Regions from separate parts of the Pseudoalteromonas sp. S3431 genome, predicted to be linked through region 1. Evidence: predicted binding sites of a transcription regulator. Region 1 holds the regulator's gene; each other region holds the start of a gene.
What was found. The regulator sigma-54, encoded in region 1, starts transcription at its own class of promoters, with help from an activator protein. The targets are predictions, from matches to a motif close to GTTGGCACGNNNNTNGNNT.

Region 1 (6,730 bases):
CGACTTCACTTTCATCCATTGAAATTGGGATTGATTCACAATCTTCATCCATTAAATCGCGAACAATTTTTTCAGGTGGGTTCGTTAATAACGTACTCAGTGATAGAGCGCCTATAAAACAGTTGTGTTTATCAACAACATATAGATCATCTGTACCTTCTGGTAGCTCCCCACGTAGCCTAATATATCTAAGTACAACATCGAGCGTTACATCAGGGCGAATGGTTACCGTATCGGTGTTCATTAGCGCGCCAGCTGAACGCTCTTGATATGAAAGTGCTTGCGTTGCACGCTCACGGTCTTGAATATCCATCGCGCTGACAACGTCTTTATAAACGGTGTCTGGTAAACTACGGAGTACTTCACCTAAGTCATCGTGGCCCATGTCTTCAGTTGCGGCTGCAATGTGCTCAGGTTCCATTTGGGCAATAATGCCTAAACGAACATCTTCGGAAAGCTCTTCAAGAACATCACCTTGTACATCAGGGTCAACCAATTGCCAAAGTAGTCGGCGAATTTTATGCGGCGATGACTCTAATAATAATGCGGTATCACAAGGAGCTGTTTTTGCTAACATCCGCCTAACTTGAACAAATTGACCACTGTTAAGCGACTTTGTCACTTGTTTTAATTGTTGTAGTGGATAGTCTTGTTCAAAAGCTTCAGGCATTGGCGTCCTTATTGATTTTTATATAACTATGGATAGGGAGGTTTATTAATGGGGTAATTAACCACATTTAGTTTATCTTAGTTTCGGTTTTTAGCTAAGTGCTATTCTTCTTCATTAAAGCGTTGTGCTATCAATTGACCAACGGCATGTAAAGCTTGTTCGGCATCAGGGCCCTCACACACTACTTTTACCTCTTTTCCTTGACTGCTTTCCAGTAGCATTAAAGCCAATACACTGTCCCCAGGCGCTTCTTTATCATCTTGATATATCATGATTGAGGCATCAAATTTAATAGCAAGTTGCGCTAATACTGTAGCGGCTCTTGCATGAAGTCCTAATTTATTTTTTATTAAAAAAGTGTCTTCTAAACGCATAAGTTACTCTACCTAAGCTGAACAGATGATTATTTTGAATGAGTTATTTTTCTTGTTCTCTATGGCGGATTTTTACATTTGGATGTGTCATCGAAAAACTTTCACCAATCGTTTGTGCTAAATATACTGAGCGATGTTGCCCACCAGTACAACCTATAGCAATAGTTAAGTAGCTACGGTTATTTCGCTCTAAATGTGGCAACCATGTTTGTACAAAAGTTTGAATTTGCCAAGTGAACTTTTGGACAATGCTGTGGCTGGCTAAGTAATCCTTTACGGGTTGGTCTAAGCCATTTAAAGGTTTTAATTCTGGCTCCCAATGTGGGTTCGGTAAAAAGCGTGCATCAAAGACATAATCAGCTTCCTTAGGAATGCCGTGTTTAAAGCCAAACGACTCAAAAGTAACAATGAGTTGTTTATCTTTTTTACCCAGAATTTTTTCACGAATTGATTCAGCAAGTTGATGAACACTTAAATCACTCGTGTCGATCATATAGTCAGCGCGAGTAGTGAGAACATCGAGTAGTTCTTTTTCTTTTTTTATTGCTAAATCAAGAGGTAATGAGTCAACTGATAACGGGTGTAGACGGCGAGTCTCAGAAAAACGTTTAATTAATGTTTGATCCTCACTGTCTAGATAAAACAGAGTCGGTTTAGCAAAGCCAGGTAAGTATTCAAGGATATCGTTAAATTCGTCTTGCTCTTTTGGTAAATTCCGGACATCAATACTAACTGCAATTTTGTCGTAGTTATCAGATACACTTCTCACTAAAGAAGGTAGCAGATTAATTGGAATATTATCTACGCAATAATAACCTAAATCTTCAACTACGCGTAAAGCAACCGATTTTCCAGAACCGGAACGGCCACTTATGATAATTAATTCCATTTATCACCCATTATGTTAATTACGATTGTTCTACAATAACTTGATACAGTTCAGTATCTGATTTTGCGCTGCGTAACTGTTTACAAAAATCTTTATTATTTAGTTTATCAGCTATCGTTGCGAGCGTCTTTAAGTGCTGCTGGTTATCGCCATCAGGTACGATGAGAGCAACAAATATATCAACAGGGCGATTATCTATTGCATCAAAATTAATAGGTGTTTCGCTTACTAATACGAGTGCTAAAGGCTCTTCTGCGCCGCTCATTCGCCCATGAGGGATTGCAATGCCTCTTCCTATACCAGTGCTTCCCAGTTTTTCTCTATTCATTAAGGCGCTGAGAATATCTTGTTGAGAAAGATATGGGAGCTTGTCATGAGCAAGTTGACTGATGAACTCTAAAATTCTTTTTTTACTATTAAAAAGGACCGCAGCTCTGCTGCAGTCCTGGCATATAAGTGAACTTAATTTCATAATATTAGTGTCGAGCAAGCTTCTCTTTGTGTTTAATAACTTGGCGATCGAGCTTGTCAATCAGCGAGTCAATGGCGGCGTACATATCTTGATGTTCAGTAGAGGCAAATAACTCAGCTCCACTTACATGAATCGTTGCCTCAGCTTTTTGGTTTAATTTTTCTATATCAAGAATGACATGAACATTATTAATATGATCTGAGTGTCTTTCTAGCTTCGCAAATTTGGTATTTACATAATCTCTTAATGAATCAGTTACTTCTACGTGACGACCAGTTAAGTTTAGTTGCATAAGCATTACCCTCTTTGTTTAGCGTCTTAAATCAAACTTTTTCGCTGATTTGACGGTGGAATAGCTAGAGATTCGCGATACTTTGCGATTGTACGTCTCGCTACTTTTATTCCTTGCTCAGCTAATATATCTGCAATTTTACTATCACTCAATGGTTTTGCTGAGTTTTCTGCTGCGATTAATTTTTTAATGAGAGCGCGTATTGCTGTTGATGAGCATTCGCCTCCATTTTCAGTACTTACATGGCTTGAGAAAAAATATTTAAGCTCAAAAATACCGCGAGGTGTATGCATATATTTTTGAGTTGTTACGCGTGAAATAGTTGATTCGTGCATTTCGACCATTTCTGCTACATCATTTAAAACCATTGGTTTCATGGCTTCGGGGCCATGCTCAAAAAAACCTTGTTGTTGCTTAACAATACAATTAGTTACTTTTAATAGTGTATCGTTTCTACTTTCTAAACTTTTAATAAACCATTTAGCTTCTTGTAGATGCGAGCGAATAAACTGGCTATCACCACTTGATTTAACGGTGCGTGACATTGCTGCATATTGGCTGTTGACTCTGATTTTAGGCATGCTATCTGGGTTTAGTTCAACAACCCAGCGACCTTTTATTTTTTTCACCGATACATCAGGAATTACATACTCAGATTCTTCTCTAACTATAGTATCCGCCGGTTTTGGGCTAAGAGTATGTATTAAAGTCATTATTTCTTTAAGCTCTTCTTCTTTGAGCTTTGTTTTTTTCATTAATGTACGATAGTCGCGAGCAGCTAATAGATCAATGTGCTCGGTTAAAATCATTTTTGTTTCATTAATATAGGGTGTTTCTTTATCGTATTGGTTCAGCTGAATACATAAGCATTCTTGTAAACTACGTGCTGCAATACCAACAGGGTCAAACAATTGAATTCGTTTTAAAACAGCTTCTATTTCGTCAAGTTCAACTTCGTTGTCTTCTTCGTTCTCTTGATTAAAACTTTCTAAAATTTCTTCGCAGCTCAGCGTTAAAATACCCGAATCATCGACGGCTTCAACAATCGCAATCGCAATCGCTTCATCGGTAGGACTAAAGGGAGTCAGTTGTAGTTGCCACATTAGGTATTCATGGAGCGTTTCAGTTGAGGAGCCTTGGTATATAGATTCATCTTCAGGCATTGGTCCTGATGATGACGCTGGGGCTGCGCTCATATATTCATCCCAACTAACATCCATAGCCATTTCATCACTTAGCGTATCTTTAGCAAGTGCTTCACCACTGTCTTGCTCATATTCGCTCGGAACATCATCAGCATTTGCGCTAACAGTGACATCGTCGTTATCTGCTTTTTGCTCGTTTTTACCAGTAGAATCTTCGGCGTAATCTTGCTCTTCAACCTCTAATAGGGGGTTGCTGTCGAGTGCTTCTTGTATTTCTTGCTGGAGATCCAATGTACTGAGTTGCAACAGGCGAATTGCTTGTTGCAGCTGTGGAGTCATTGTAAGTTGCTGGCCCATGCGCAGCTGTAATGATTGCCTCATGTATCTCTAACAATCCTTTTATGTTGTTATAATTAATACTAGCAGATGCTTAAAGACATGGCGTAAATGTTACAGCCTAAATTGCTCGCCTAAATAAACATCACGTACTGTTTTATCGTTTAATACGTGTTCTGGAGTGCCTGATGCAATTAACTCACCATGAGAAACTATGTAGGCTTTTTCGCAAACATCAAGAGTTTCTCTTACATTATGGTCGGTAATTAACACACCAATACCACGATTTTTAAGATGTTCTATTATTTTCTTTATATCTAACACTGAAATAGGGTCAACACCAGCAAAAGGCTCATCAAGCAATATAAATTTAGGATCAGCGGCTAGTGCTCGCGCTATTTCAACTCGGCGACGCTCGCCTCCTGATAATGCCATACCTTGGCTATCACGAATGTGCTGAATACTAAATTCATCTAATAAATTGTTAAGTGTGTCTTCTCTTGCTTGCTTATTTAGCTCTTTACGTGTTTCTAAAATAGCCATTAAATTTTGATAAACAGTAAGCTTTCTAAAAATTGATGATTCTTGGGGTAAGTAACCAATGCCTAATCTAGCACGACTATGCATAGGTAAAAGAGTAATATCGTTATCGTCGATAGAAATCTTGCCTTTATCACTAGGTACAAGGCCTACAATCATATAAAACGTTGTGGTTTTACCTGCACCATTAGGGCCAAGTAACCCGACTATGCTGCCAGCCTTTACTTCCAGACCTACATTTTTTACAACTTCACGGCCTTTATAACTTTTAGCTAATAGTTCTGCTTTTAATGTACTCATGGCTGACCTTTATCGTTTTTTTCTTTTTTAGTCTCAATAGGTACTAAAATAGTATGCACACGATCGGTTGAGTTTTCGTCTTTTTCAGCGCTAATTAATTGCTGTTGCATATCGTAAGTAATACTCTTGGCATTTATTTTTTGACCCGCTTGCGATACTTGTGCATCGCCAATAAGGGTTAAAAATCGTTTAGCTACATCATAACGAACTTCGTTTGCGCTGGCGCTCATTATAGTGCCATCAGTTTGTTTTTCTTCGAAATATGCAGGGCTACCAGTTGCAATTAGTAGCTGTTTATTATCGCCTAATTCATCACGTTTATGTACTTCTAAACGGTCGGCTGTAATACGGCGGTTGCCGTGAATAATCTCAACATTTTTTTCAAAAATTCCGACGTTTTCTTTTAATTGGCCTTCTTGTTTGTCGGCACTTATTGATATTTGATTCGCTGCAGGTTGAATCGCTTGTTCAGCAGCGCTAAGGTTGAAAGCTAGTATAAGTGTCGGAATAATAAGTATTTTTGAAATTTTATTGGTCATAATATATAGTTCGCGTATGGTTAATAAGTTTTATCACTTCAGTTTTTAAATCGGCTTCAAGGCCTTTACCGGTGATCTTTAAATTGGGTCCCGTAACAATAACGGGTTGCTCTGAACGCATCGTGAGTAGTTTTATATCTACTTGAATATTATCCGCATTAATCTTGTCTATCATTGCATTATCAGTAAGATTCTTGGCAACCACGTTACCTTCTAAAATTAATTGTTTTCCTTCATATAACGTTGCTTCGTCTGCATTTATTCGCCATGTTTGTTTTTCGTTATATAAGGTGAAAATGGGCTTTTCAAAAAAGGTAAAGCCTAGCTGTTGATATAATTCCATTTTAGCAGCTGTAACTTTATGATTAATTTTACCATTTTCATCATAGGCCGTTTGTTTTAGCTCAATAGCAATATAATCAGGCTTAGCGATAACTTCAGCTTCAACCTGAGCTGTCATATTTGTTTGTGCAAAATAAGGGTACCAAAGCCAAACCATACAGCTGATGAATAAAACGCTTAAAATTATGCGCGCTGTATTCATGAACTAGTACCTTTGCTAGTAAGTGGTTTGTCGTTCTCTAGCATAAGTAAGTCGGTTAGTTCTCTCACTGCGCCAAAACCACCCAGCATCTGTGTCGTGTAATGTGATAAACGCTTGATTAGTGGGTGAGCATCGTTAACTGCAACGGCAAACCCGACTAATTCCATTACTGGCATATCGGGGCCATCATCACCAATATAGGCAATTTGATCATCACTTAGGTGAAGCTTGTTTTTTAGCTCTTCGTAAGCAATAAGCTTGTTTTCTTGACCTTGATAAATATGTTGTACTGTTAAACTGGTCATACGTTGTTGCACTATCTGCGAATGGCGACCAGTAATAACAGCCACTTCAAAGCCACTGTTTATAAGCGCTTTAATGCCAAAACCATCTTTTGTATTAAATGCTTTGAGCTCTTCACCTTGATTGCCAAGATAAATTCGGCCATCAGAAAATACACCATCAATATCGCATATAAGTAGTTTTACTTTTTTAGCACGTGCTTTTGCATCAGCACTCAGCGGTTGATAGAGTTCTTCAAATTGCATTTATAATACTCCTGCTTTTAATAAGTCTTGCATATTTAGTGCGCCAATAGGCTGGTTTTGCTCATTAACAACAATCAAGCC
Region 2 (6,730 bases), on a different contig from region 1:
ACTGCTTAAATAGTAATCTTTTATGAGGGAGTAATGTGTAAAAATGAGGAATTTAAGAGAAGGGATTCATGCAAGCCAATTAAAAGTGCCTATTTAAGCTGTATTTAAAATTGACTTACACAACTAATAATACAAATAACACAACGTTACTTTTTAGCAATAATATAAATGGCGTGTATTAACCCTGGGAAATAACCTAGCAGTGTTAATAAAATATTTAACCAAAAATGCATACCTAAGCCTACTTGCAAAAATACACCTAGTGGCGGTAATAAAACTGACAATATTATACGAATGATATCCATAACTTAACTCCTTTAAAATTAAAAAACAAAAAGCCCAGATTCACTGGGCTTTGAGTATAGTGCATTATTCAGCAACGATAGATAATTTATCTACCACGTCGCGCACATCTTCAGCATTTTTGGCAATTTTAACCGCTAGCTGTTTTTCAGCTTCAGATTCTACAGAACCGTTTAGAGTTACAATACCGTTATCGGTATCAACATCGATGTCTGTACCACCAACTTCTGAGTCAAATAGGAAGCGTGTTGTGATTACGGTGGTGATTTTAGCGTCTGTTAGGTCGTTATCACCATCATCCATCATGTCTTTGTCTGTGTTTTTGGTATCCATGTTTTTTACAACAGTCAGGCTGTTTTCAACATCGGATACGCCATCTAGGCTAAGTACAAGTTCTTCTGCTAACTCTTTTTCAATTTCGCTATCAACTTTACCTGTAAGTACTACCTTGCCATTTTTTACATCAGTGTTAATGTCAAAGTTGTTTAGATTAGTGTTCATAAGTAGCACTGTTTCTGCCTTACCATCAATCCAAGCATCTTTACTTTCGTTTTCCCAGCTGTTTGCTTGGGCACTCATAGCCGTAGTACCAAGAACTAAAGCCGCGATAATAGATTTGTTAAATGTTTTCATAATCTTTCTCCTTTTGATTAAAGACACTTTAACTAATGCGAACTTTAGGCCAACTAAATTTAACATTTAAATTCAATGGGTTGGGAATTTAAATCAACTCATTTCATGTTATAGCCGTGTAACTATTTACAGACTCATCGGTAAAACTTTCTCACATTGTGAAAATAGCTAGATAATTGCTGTTTTGGTTAATCTATCGTTAATATAACAAAACTAAAAACAGACTGAAAAATTAAGCCTCTGATAATTATTGAAATTATATTTGGTACGCCGTTTGCTTACTCACCACCAATAGTAAATATAATAAGGAATACCCATGTCTGTAAAAGTTGAAGACCGCCCAATAGAGCAAGTACGCGAACAAGTGATAGATCAATTAATTTATAATTACAGCCATGGCGTTATTTCAGTGGATGCATTTGAAAGACGCTTAGATGAGGCTATGGATGCAAGTAGTAATGAAGCTTTGTTAATCCTAGTTGAAGACTTAACACTTAATACCGATCAGCAATATAAAGCAGAAAAACAATCGCAATTTACTCCACATTATAGTGCACAGCAAAACAGCGATGATGATTTTACGCTACGCAGCATTTTGGGTTCTAACGAGCGCAGTGGTCAATGGGTTGTGCCAAAAAATATATACTTAACCAATTTTATGGGCTCTGTAGTGCTTGATTTTACTGATGCCATTTTTACCCACCAAAATGTAACGATTCACGTTAACTGTATTTTTGGTAGCGATGAAATTTATGTACCAGAGCATGTAAATGTAGTCTCTAAAATGTTTTGTATTTTAAGCAGCCTTGAAAACAAGTCGGTATCGCTTAACAAGCGCCAAGGGCCCACTATTCATATTGAAGGTAAAGCAGTAATGGGATCGGTTGAAGTTAAAATAAAACGCACCATAAAAGAGAAGTTTATGAGCTTTGCAAACGAGCTAAAAACACAACTTGGCGTTAATAATAACCGCTCATTATAATTTATCTAGCAGCGCGTTAGAGTCGATTGACCTTTAAGGTCAGATATTGCCTTAATTAGGTGCGTTTAATTGCTGCCCGAGATTTGTAACCTAAATAACCTGAACTCTGGATAATAAATCTATCTCAAGCAACTATTTTCAGTGCTAACTGCAGTCCTAGGTAGAGCCTTTCGTTAGCCTGTGTTTGGCATTTATACGTTGTTATTACCTATTTATAGGGAATAAGCACACCACATAGGTGTGTTCTACTAAAAACCAAACACACGGCTTAAAATTCAACTTCGAAAGATAAATAAGCCAAAGTTACTGCCTGACGTTTTATTATAAATCGTTATTTCGCTCGCTTGGTATATCACTTAAATATTCTACAAACTCTACTTCAAATCCAGCCGGATCGATAAAATAAACATTTTTTCTAAATGGGTTGTCACCGCCTTGTTTATCTATTTTAAAATCAACTTGTTGCAAACGCTTTACTACTGCATCTAAATTTTGGGTAACGTAAGCAAAGTGCGCTAAACCTAATTGATGGCCTGCTAAATCTCGGTTTTCACCTTCACCATGATCGCTCATTGCAATGTATTGTGTGTCATCACCAAAATGCACCCAGCGCCTTGGTTTACCATGCCAAGTGCCCCTACCTTCACTTCGGATTGACCAATGAGGGAATACCGCTTGATAAAATTTAATCATATCCTCAATATTATTAACCACTAAATTGACATGTTCTAAATACATAATGTGTCCTTCTTGATTGAGTATGCAAACACAATAAAACCTCAAGTTAACTTTAGGTAAAGTGGTTTTTTAGATTTATTTAAATTTTATACAGCCGCAAATATATATGCAGAACAATAAAGTATAAAAAACACACAAAAGTATTTAGGGTTTATTGTTTACTTTATGGCAGAAATCGCTAAAATACGCCGGCTGAAATATATAAACGTTCTTTTACAACCCAAAGGTAACTCCATGCATCCAATGTTAAACATTGCGGTTCGCGCTGCGCGTAACGCAGGCAAAATTTTACTTCGCGCAAGTGAAGATTTATCAAAAGTTGAAGTGCAACAAAAAGGCGCTAACGACTTAGTAACTAACATTGATAAAGAAGCTGAAGCCGTAATTCGTGACACTATTTTACAATCTTACCCAACTCACTCGATTGTTGGTGAAGAGTTAGGTGAGCATAAAGGCAAGGATGATGATTACCAATGGATTGTAGATCCTATCGATGGAACAACTAATTTCATCAAAGGCATCCCTCATTACGCGGTTTCTATCGCACTTAAAGTTAAAGGTCGTTTGGACCAAGCTGTTATTTATGATCCAATTCGTGGTGAGCTTTTCACGGCTTCTCGTGGTCAAGGCACTCAGCTTAACAGCAAACGTCTTCGTGTAAGCAAAACTACCGTTCTTGCGGGCACTGTACTTGCTACTGGTTTCCCTTTCAAAAATAAAAACCACATGGATGCATACACTGAAGCATTTAAAGCATTGTTTGTACACACTGCTGATATTCGTCGCGCAGGTTGTTCTGCACTAGATATGGCATACGTTGCAGCGGGTCGTGTTGATGGATTTTTTGAAATTGGTTTAAAACCGTGGAATTCTGCAGCGGGCGAACTAATGGTTAAAGAAGCCGGCGGTATGGTTGTAGATTTTGCTGGTGGTAATAACTATAGCCACAGCGGTAATATCATCTGTGGTTCACCAAAATTGACTCAAGCGATTATTCGTGAAATTCGCCCAGTATTAACTGAGTCGTTACTTCGCTAATTTAATGCTACTAATACGAATCTGCATAAGTATTTGAACAATTTAACGAATTAAATTTCCCTACCTAAGTAGATTGGTACAACAGTATACTAAAAAGGAGCTCAGGCTCCTTTTTTTGTGTCTAAAAATAAGGGTTATCAAGCTTAAGCTCTATTGTTTTACCTTTTGTGTAAGGTAATGAATTAAGCTCTGTCGCGAAATACTCATAAAATAGCGCATCAAATTCACCATTTTTTTGCATGATTTTAAGCCCTTTTTCAATCGCTTGAGCCAGTTCGGGTTTATTTTTTGAGACAAAATAATAAAGCCCAGTTGGATAGCTAATGTATAAATCTGGCACTATTACTAAATTCTTATCTTTTAAATCCATGAGCTCTGAATTAACTTCGATGAATGAGCGCGGAAAATAATCAATCCGCCCCTGGCTTGTTAATGCAAACATCGAGTTTAAATTAGAAAGTGGCCTAACACTTAGTCCATTGTTAACTAATATCCGCATGTCAGGCCAATCATGACCTTGCACTGCAATAAGCATTGATAATTGCTCAACAGAGGTAATACCTTTAAATTTATCTACATTTTTTGTATTCGTAAGCAGTGCTCTTTTACCAATATACCCTTTAAATAAAGGGATTTTAATTGCAATCGCCAACGACTCTCGCTCAGGGCTACTCATGCTCCAATATAAATCAAGGGCGTTCCCATCAAGTGCCATAAGATTTCGTTGTTGATGAGGGTGAACTGGCACTAAATTTATTTCAGCTGAGTAATCGGCTCTTATAAGTGCTTTTGAGAGTAATTCATTGAGGTAGTCGTCACGCGTAAAATGCGAGTGTTGATCTTGAGGGACATTAATAATATTGACTTCGCTTGCTATAGCACTACACACAAACAAGCTTACAACGCTAACCAGATACTTAAATGGCAACATAATAATCACCTACTTTGTTAAACTACCTTTTTACTATTTGCTAAACGCACCACCGCTGGTGTAGGCCTTCTTCGCTTACAGATAAAAAGATAGCTATGACGGTATCGTTTGGCCTCTTTTTTAGCATCAGTCGCTAATGCAGCTACTTGATGACTATTTTTACACTGTTGTAAATCAGGTTCAACCAAACCAATCGATAAGGTCAGTAAGGGGACAAATTGCTTTTCACCTTCGCGATTTGTAGCCCAGTATCCTTTGCTTTTAATATGCTCAGGAGTAAAAAATAGCTGTGACTGCAATTCAAACCGTTCAATAATTGTATTGCAAATTGTAACTGCATCACTTTGGTCAAACACAACCATAAAGTCATCACCGCCAATATGTCCTACAAAGTTAGCACTGTTTGTGCAAGCTTGCACTGTTACATCGGCTAATAATTTAATTACACTATCACCGCTGGCATAACCATATAAGTCATTAAATTGTTTAAAGTGATTTAGGTCTATATAAGCTAATGAAAATTTTAACTTATTACGCAGCCTTTGCTCTATAGCTTCATTTATAGCAACATTACCTGGTAGCATAGTAAGCGGATTAGCGTGCTGTGCGTGGCGAATTTTTTCTTCGGTAATATGTTTTAAAATATCTCTCAGGGGCGCTAATCCCAAGTATTTATTATTGCGTGTAATAACTATATGCCTGCGTATATCAAAATCCTGATCTGTTATTTGCTTACTTACGACATCAAGCATTTGATTCTCGTCAACGACTAATGGCTGCTTGTCCATTAATTCTGTAACTGGGCGTTTATCATAAAGTGCGTGCCCGTAGGGGGCCGCAAATACTTCCGTTAGCTGATCTTTATGGAGTAAACCAATTGGCTGGTCATCTTGATTTAATACTGGGATACTAATAATTGATTTGTCTTGCTCAAATAGCTTGTGAGCATCCTTACAGCGTGTGTCGCTATCAATTGCTGACTGAGTTAAAGCAAGATACCCTATTGCCATTGATTGCTCACAGAGCGCCTTTGCTTTAAATGTTAGTGCTTGTATTTGCTCAGAACTAAAGTCATAACTTGGTCGTAAACTGGGCCTTTCGAGTAAAAATCCCTGTACGTTACTAATGCCTAAGCTCTCAACTAACGCCAGCTCCTCCGGACGCTCAATACCTTCTGCAATAACGGCTGTATTAGTTGCTTTAGCAAGTATAGTGATTGATTTTAAAAACTCTTTTTTAACGTCACTCTCATCACAAAAATCAATAAAATAGCGATCTATTTTTACAAAATCTGGACATAACTCAGACCACTGCTTTAACCCTGAGTAGCCAGCGCCTAAATCATCAATAGCAATGGTAAAACCAAGCTCTCGATAATGAGCAATTGTTTTTAAAAGTAAAAACCCATCATCAACTTTCTCTTGCTCAGTAACCTCAATCACAACTCTGTTCGCAGCTAATCCAAATTGCTCAATTAAATGCAACGTTTCGCCTTTGGGGTGACACGGATCGAGTAAAGTTTTAGGGCTTACATTTAAAAAGAGCTTGCCTTGGAGGTTTAATTTTACAAAGTTTTCGATTGCTTTAGAGCGACATAATAATTCAAGTTCTGAAATTAATGCATGCTGATGAGCCACTTCAAATAACTTATTCGGCATTTCAAGTGGACTATTTTTAGGACCGCGACTGAGCGCTTCGTAACCAATAATACTTTGATTAGATATATTAAAAATAGGCTGAAATAATGTCGTTATTTCAGCATTATTTAAAATATACTCTAAAACTTTGTGTTGTACGGTCACGTCGGACTCTAATTATAATTTGATAAGAATAATAAAGTAGCAAGCCTGTATTACAATTTTATTGCACTGAAATAAACGCCACGCAATAAAAAACCGCTCAACAGAGCGGTTTTTTTAACAGTTACACAACCATTACGGCATAGCGTCTTGGTCTGCACCTTCTTTTTCAATTACTTCTGGTATTAAATCTTCTTTGCTTACGCCCATTGCAAGTGCAACAGAGCTGGCAACATAAATAGAAGAATAAGTACCAATAAACACACCAAATAACAATGCAGTTGCAAAGCCATGAATAGTTTGTCC
Region 3 (6,730 bases), on a different contig from region 1:
TTAATTGGTAGCCCCTGCAAGAATCGAACTTGCAACTGCCCCTTAGGAGGGGGCCGTTATATCCATTTAACTAAGAGGCCACAAATAAGCGTGTGCTTAGAGGTGTGAATTATAACGGTATCTGGTTTTTTATATCAAGCGACAACTGAACTTAATTGCTTGATAAGTATATATCTTCTTTATTTAGTACGTATAACGGTATTAATTTTCGGCTAGTGGCAACAACTTGCTTGGTGTCTATGTTAATAACACGCGCATTGACCGCAACCCCATTACGTCGATAAATTAAAGTACCTGCAAGTACGTGGCTGGCCATTTGGTCTTCATTAAGTTTTGCTATATCACGCGATAAAACAAAGTCGCCACGGCTATTTACGTCTATGGTTTCTGTGGTTTTAAAATCGACAACACCATAACCAAATTTTTGTAATTGATGGATTAAGGTTTCAGATATTTGATTTCCAAGCTGATTTGTGTTGTTCAGTGTGGCATCTAAATTAACTAAGGTTGTAACCGCAATATTTAAATGCGCATTAGTATCATTACCTGATTCGAGGGTGTCGACTAGATCGAGGGCCATTTGCTCTACGTAATTAACCAATGTTTGATGGTGGTTAAGGGGCATAAATTGTTGTGATGAATCGTATTCGTCATGTACATCTACTTTAGCCGACGACAGCATTTCCGGTGTTTGCTCATGCTGTGTGTTTACATCTACGCGGGTATTTGTGTTTTGTTGCTGTTGAGTAATATGTGTCATAGAACACCCAGCCAATGCTAGCATGCTAAAAGCGCTAAGCACACTGTTTAATGTATAACGCATAATCACCTCACTCATCCGCTTGCTTAAGCATTATGCCATCAGTTCGGTAGCTGCTGTTAAGCGCATCAACAACTGACTGAGGAATAAAGCCTTGTGCACTGCCTACAACCGCTTTACTTTTCAAACCAACAATACGAGCATTTACTAATACCCCCCCTTGGTGGCTCACTAAGGTACCGGCTAGGACGTAGTTAAAATTTTGATCTTGATTTAACTCTAAATAGTCGCGACTAAATACAAAGTCACCCGCCGGTGTTACTCGCATAAAGTCGGTTGTTTTAAAATCAATGACCGGTATACCAAAACTATGCAGTTCGTGCATAAAGCTTTCTGATATCTGATTTCCTAATAAACTGCCATCGTTGTAGTTATCATCTAAAAATACAAAGCTTGAAACAGCAAGTGGTGTTTTATCATTTACGTACTGTAAGTTTTCGACCATGTCTTGCATTATGCCACGCACGTAATGGTTAATATTTTTACGCTTGGCGGGCATTGATTTAGTGTAGTTATTTTGCTCAACCAACCCAGACTGAAAAAGTTGATTATTTACAACAGGCGACGCAACTTCGCGTTGCTCACTTACAAGCATTACAGGGCTATTGCTTTGCGGTTCTTCTACTTGTTCTGACTCCATGCCATTAAACATTTGCGAACAGCCAAATCCCAATGGCAAACATAATGTAATTAGTAGGTTTCTCATTTTGTGCTCCAAATTAGTATTCGCTGCGGTATAAAAGGCCGTCGCGCTGCTGAATTTTTTCATTTCCCCACATTACATTAATAGGGATCTCGGTACTGCCTGCTGATAAAACTTGTTTGCTGTTTATATTAACTAGTCGCGCATTTACTATATATGCATGCTGCTGACGAGTCACAGTACCGGTAACTATTAAGTCAATTTTTTGACGTTCACGTAATTTATTTAAATCGCGACTTAGTACATTATCGGCATTACTCGATAATGTTATATTATTGTCTAATCTATACTCTACCGTATGGTAACCAAGCTGAGTCATTTGGGTTAATAGACTTTCTTGGATTTGCTGGCTAAGCCCTGAAGCTTGCTCTGTCATTAACTTGGTGTCGAGCCCATCAGCAAAATAAAAGCTACTTACACCAATGCGGGAGTTACGACTTAACGGCTCTTTTAAATGACTAAGCTGCACTGTTAGCGTATTTACATAATCATTAACTGTGTAAGGTGCCATAGCCGCTTTAGGAGCGCGTGTGCTTATACTTGGCGCTGGTTGCGGTATCAAACTGCAAGCGGCTAAGTTAACTAATAATAGGGGTAATAAAAGGCGCATAATTGCCATCCTCTTTCAAATATACAAAAGATAAAGCAATTATTATGCCTAAAAGGTGTTTGAATAATTTTGCTCGTTAACCTACACTAATGCTTAACCTAAACCCGATTAACATGCCTACCTCAACTATTTGTTTAAACTATAGTTTAATGGGTTTATCTGTGTAACTACTTACTATGCAATCGAGTTTATAAAGTTTAAATACTTCGCAATCCGCTTTGGCGTTATTTAACTTTTGATATGAACCCAGTTTTAAGCGGTAAAATGTTTTATCGTTAATACGGATTTGCTCTACGTTAGTCTCTATTTTTTTTCTAAACAATGGAGCTGCCTGTATGTTCAGGTTTTGCCATACTTTTTTTAAGCTTGGCTCAGAGCTAACTGATGCCACTTGTAATGAAAATGAATGCTTAAGCGTATTTAATTTTACAGCTCGTTTTTTACTGTAGCTATGTTTAGGCGCTTTCGAAAGCGCTTTTATGGTATGAGCAGCTATAGGATTGCGTGTATCAGCACGAGTATAACGTTGGTTGGATTGCGTTATCGCTTTAGTGTTAATAATGTCGATATGGTTAACTAAATAAGTGATCTCTTTTTCGAGCCTTAAAATACGCTCAAGGCCCGCTCTAGCTTGTTGCCATTGCATTGCTGCATCTTTTAACTGAGCAAGCTCTAAGGCCGTAATTGACACATATTCTGGTAAATTACTTGGTTTTTCTAACTGGTTTACTTCTGACGTAGAAGCACAGGCAGTACAAAATACAAACGTTAAAAGACTCAGAATTATATTTTTATTATTATTTTTATGTTTAAACATGTATTCGTTATCCTGAAAGCAGTGTAATTACACTTACATTTCAACTAAACATTCTTATAAATTATACCAATTCGCTTAATTAAACATTATTGCAAGTTGGTACTAAGTGTTTAACTTTAAATAGGCCATGGGAACAACTCATTTCAGCTTTAATTGTGTTTTAAAAAACAATTAACGCGGGTCCCTTTATCCTTAAGAAAACATTTAATACAAATTTAGTGCCAATTAACACAAAAACAACAATATAACTTAAAAACCGCGCATTTAAACATATTCAATCCTTAAAATAACAACAGTTTTTGAGTTGTTGTATTTTTAGATACTACGTTTGCAACAGTGTATTTAACCCACAATTTCGATAATAACTTCATCCCCAAAAGCTATTGACGCGTAAATTAGCCTTGTTTTCACTGAAAACCTCTGGCTAGAGAAAATAAATTTAAATATCACCATAATTCAATATGTTAGTATATCTCTTAACCAGAGCTCTGGTTAAACATTAAAAAAGGCGCCATGTTGGCGCCTTTTTATTATTAACGTTATCTTTTAAATTAAATCAACGCTTTAATAAATGCTTTTAGTTCATCTGCAAATTCATCACGGCGTAGTGCAAATTCAATAGTCGCTTTTAAATAACCAACTTTACTTCCACAGTCGTGGCTACGGCCTTTTATAGCGTATGCATCTACTTTTTCGTGTTCCATTAGCATCGCAATTGCATCTGTTAACTGAATTTCATCGCCTGCCCCTTGCGGAGTTTTTGCAAGTAAAGGCCAGATATTTTCACTTAACACATAACGACCCACTACCGCTAAGTTTGATGGTGCTTCGTCTACAGGTGGTTTTTCTACCATATTCATAATTGGCGAGCTTTCGCCCTGCTTTAACTCAACGTCACCTAAATCAACTACACCAAATTGGTTTACTTGTGCCATTGGTACTGGCTCTACCATAATTTGGCTGTGCTTGGTTTCGTTAAAGTGTGCGATCATTTCTGCTAAGTTATCTTTTTTAAGATCGCTCTCTACATCATCAATAATTACGTCTGGTAAAATAACTACGAACGGTTCGTTACCAATAATCGGTGCCGCACAGCTAATAGCATGCCCTAGGCCTTTGGCTTCACCTTGGCGTACGTGAATAATGGTTACGTCTTTAGGGCAAATAGCTTGCACTTCGGCAAGTAATTGCCGCTTAACACGCTTCTCTAAAGTAGCTTCTAGTTCAAAACTGGTGTCAAAGTGATTTTCGATTGAGTTTTTACTTGAATGCGTTACTAGCACTATCTCTTTAATACCGGCAGCAACTGCTTCATTAACTACGTATTGAATTAAAGGACGGTCTACCACTGGCAGCATTTCTTTAGGAATTGCTTTTGTTGCTGGTAACATGCGAGTACCAAGGCCCGCTACGGGGATCACTGCTTTCATTATGTTTTCCTTAATCTTTTATTATACTGAAAATGGATATTGAATCGCTTCGTGGCATTGATAGCCTGTTACTTCGAAATCGTCTCGTGTTACCCACGTTTCTATGTCTTCTAACGATTTAATTTTTGGATTAATTTTTAGTTGAGGCGATGCAAATGGCTGACGTGTTAACTGCACATCTCGCATCAACTCAAGTTGGTTTTCATAAATATGTGCATTGGCAATTTTATGGTATGCCTTACCCGCTTTATGACCAGTAATTTGAGCTACTAGCGCCAATAATACAAAGCATTGTATTTGATTAAAGTTCAAGCCAAGCGGCACATCACAACTGCGCTGATAAGACGTTAAATATAAGGTATCGCCAAGCAACGAAAAGGTGTGCGTATGCATACACGGGCGCAAACAACCAAGCTCAAATTCGCCTGGGTTATAAAACGTGATTATCTCACCACGGTCATCAATGCCATTTTTTAAGTTATTAATAACTTTAGCGAGCTGATCAAGTGTTGAACCATCTGGGCGTTGCCAACCACGCCCTTGTACGCCGTAAACGCGTCCCATGTCGTCCTCACCTTTACGGTTAGGATTATTAAGCCATGCGTTATTATCGTTCGCATTAGCATCCCATGTTTTACAGCCAATATCACGAAACTGCCCAGCACTGTCGTAACCACGTAAGTAACCTAGTAATTCAGCAATCGCTGCTTTGTAGTAACTTTTTCGTGTGGTGATCATCGGAAACTGATTATTAGCTACATCGTATTCTAAATCAGCATTAATTACAGTTAAACAACGCGTACCTGTACGTTTGTTTTCTACCCACTGCCCTTCGTCAACAATACGCTGACATAACTTTAAATATTGTTTCATGTTTTTTGTATTATGCCTTAGCTGTTGTAACGTGTTGTGGTTGCTTATAAGCCCAAATTAATAACCCTAATCCGCCTACTATCATAGGAAGCGAAAGTATTTGCCCCATTGAAATAAAGTCAGCAAATAAACCGAGTTGTGCATCTGGTTGGCGGAAGTATTCAATACAGAACCTAAACACGCCATAACCTAATAAAAACACACCGGCTACGCTGCCTGCCGGACGAGGCTTTTTAATAAACCATTGCAAGATTAAAAAGAGCACTAAGCCTTCAAAAAATGCTTCGTATAATTGCGATGGGTGACGCGCAAGCGGACCGCCCGTTGGAAATACCATTGCCCATGGCACGTCGGTAACTCGGCCCCATAACTCACCGTTTATAAAGTTACCAATACGTCCGGCTAAAAGCCCTACAGGAACCAATGGTGCAACAAAGTCGCCCACTTGAAGCAGTGACTTTTTGCGCGTCCACGAAAAAATTGCGACGGCGGTTATAACGCCAAGTGTTCCACCATGAAACGACATGCCGCCCTGATCTATTCTAAATAAATACAGTGGGTTTTCTATAAAGTAACTAAACTGGTAAAACAATACGTAGCCAATACGCCCGCCTAGTATTACCCCTAACATGCCGTAAAACAGTAAATCGCTTACTTGGTCTTTAGTCCAACCAGAGTTTGGTTTTGACGCTTGACGATTTGCAAACCACATCGCAAATGCAAAACCTATTAAATACATTAAGCCGTACCAACGTACGCTAAGTGGCCCAACTGAAAAAATTATTGGATCGATTTGAGGAAACTCAAGTGCCATAAAAATAAACCTTTAGCTAAAAACCATTTTGATTGCGATAACTACAAGCAGCACCGCGAAAACTTTCTTAATTGTATTAACAGGTAAATAATGAGTTGCTTTAGCACCAATAGGTGCAACAAACCACGACGTTAATACAATACCAAATAACGCAGGAAGATACACAAATCCTGCAAAACCATGTTCTAAATCAGTCACGTGCCAGCCGGCACTGACATAGCCAACAGAGCCAAATAATGCAATAACAATTCCGCAGGCTGCGGCACAACCAATTGCTTTTTTTATATCAACCGAAAAATAATTAAGCATAGGGACTATTAATGCGCCGCCACCAATACCTATCAAACCTGATAACCCGCCCATTATTGCCGAAATCCCGCCTAAAATAGGACCTGCTGGTAACGGTTTTTCTGACATTGGTTTATTACGAGTTGAGAGCACCATTCTCCCTGCTATAAATACAACACTTACAGCAAACACAGTGCGCAATATTTGCTCTGGAATAAGGCTTGCTGCAAAGCCGCTAATAAGCGCGCCTAAAGCCACACCCGACATAACCCAAGGCGCAATTGCCCAAGGCACATTATCATTTTTATGATGAGCCAACGCTGAAGAGGTGGAGGTAAATAAAATAGAAGCAAGTGACGTTGCAATAGCAATCAC

Region 2: DO88_RS14820 (LiaF domain-containing protein) is a predicted target of sigma-54. The motif match lies at 1,198-1,216, and genes of this name have one in related genera.
Region 3: DO88_RS06120 (FlgO family outer membrane protein) is a predicted target of sigma-54. The motif match lies at 2,167-2,185, and genes of this name have one in related genera.

Annotation. Positions count from the first base shown of each region.
Region 1 covers NZ_JJNY01000044.1:49,801-56,530, reverse strand. The annotation lists gene mgtE (magnesium transporter) at 1-670, opposite strand, end outside; gene DO88_RS08070 (HPr family phosphocarrier protein) at 772-1,044, opposite strand; gene rapZ (RNase adapter RapZ) at 1,088-1,933, opposite strand; gene ptsN (PTS IIA-like nitrogen regulatory protein PtsN) at 1,953-2,405, opposite strand; gene hpf (ribosome hibernation promoting factor) at 2,410-2,697, opposite strand; gene DO88_RS08090 (RNA polymerase factor sigma-54) at 2,724-4,223, opposite strand; gene lptB (LPS export ABC transporter ATP-binding protein) at 4,293-5,018, opposite strand; gene lptA (lipopolysaccharide transport periplasmic protein LptA) at 5,015-5,557, opposite strand; gene lptC (LPS export ABC transporter periplasmic protein LptC) at 5,547-6,101, opposite strand; gene kdsC (3-deoxy-manno-octulosonate-8-phosphatase KdsC) at 6,098-6,649, opposite strand; gene DO88_RS08115 (KpsF/GutQ family sugar-phosphate isomerase) at 6,650-6,730, opposite strand, start outside.
Region 2 covers NZ_JJNY01000012.1:86,976-93,705, reverse strand. The annotation lists gene DO88_RS18670 (YqaE/Pmp3 family membrane protein) at 147-305, opposite strand; gene DO88_RS14815 (BON domain-containing protein) at 370-936, opposite strand; gene DO88_RS14820 (LiaF domain-containing protein) at 1,253-1,918, shown strand; gene DO88_RS14825 (VOC family protein) at 2,240-2,656, opposite strand; gene suhB (inositol-1-monophosphatase) at 2,891-3,694, shown strand; gene DO88_RS14835 (substrate-binding periplasmic protein) at 3,816-4,625, opposite strand; gene DO88_RS14840 (GGDEF domain-containing protein) at 4,643-6,427, opposite strand; gene secF (protein translocase subunit SecF) at 6,560-6,730, opposite strand, start outside.
Region 3 covers NZ_JJNY01000053.1:2,735-9,464, forward strand. The annotation lists tRNA gene DO88_RS06135 (tRNA-Arg) at 6-80, opposite strand; gene DO88_RS06130 (FlgO family outer membrane protein) at 152-823, opposite strand; gene DO88_RS06125 (FlgO family outer membrane protein) at 831-1,526, opposite strand; gene DO88_RS06120 (FlgO family outer membrane protein) at 1,540-2,133, opposite strand; gene DO88_RS06115 (SPOR domain-containing protein) at 2,273-2,950, opposite strand; gene galU (UTP--glucose-1-phosphate uridylyltransferase GalU) at 3,502-4,380, opposite strand; gene DO88_RS06105 (thymidylate synthase) at 4,402-5,253, opposite strand; gene lgt (prolipoprotein diacylglyceryl transferase) at 5,264-6,067, opposite strand; gene DO88_RS06095 (sulfite exporter TauE/SafE family protein) at 6,080-6,730, opposite strand, start outside.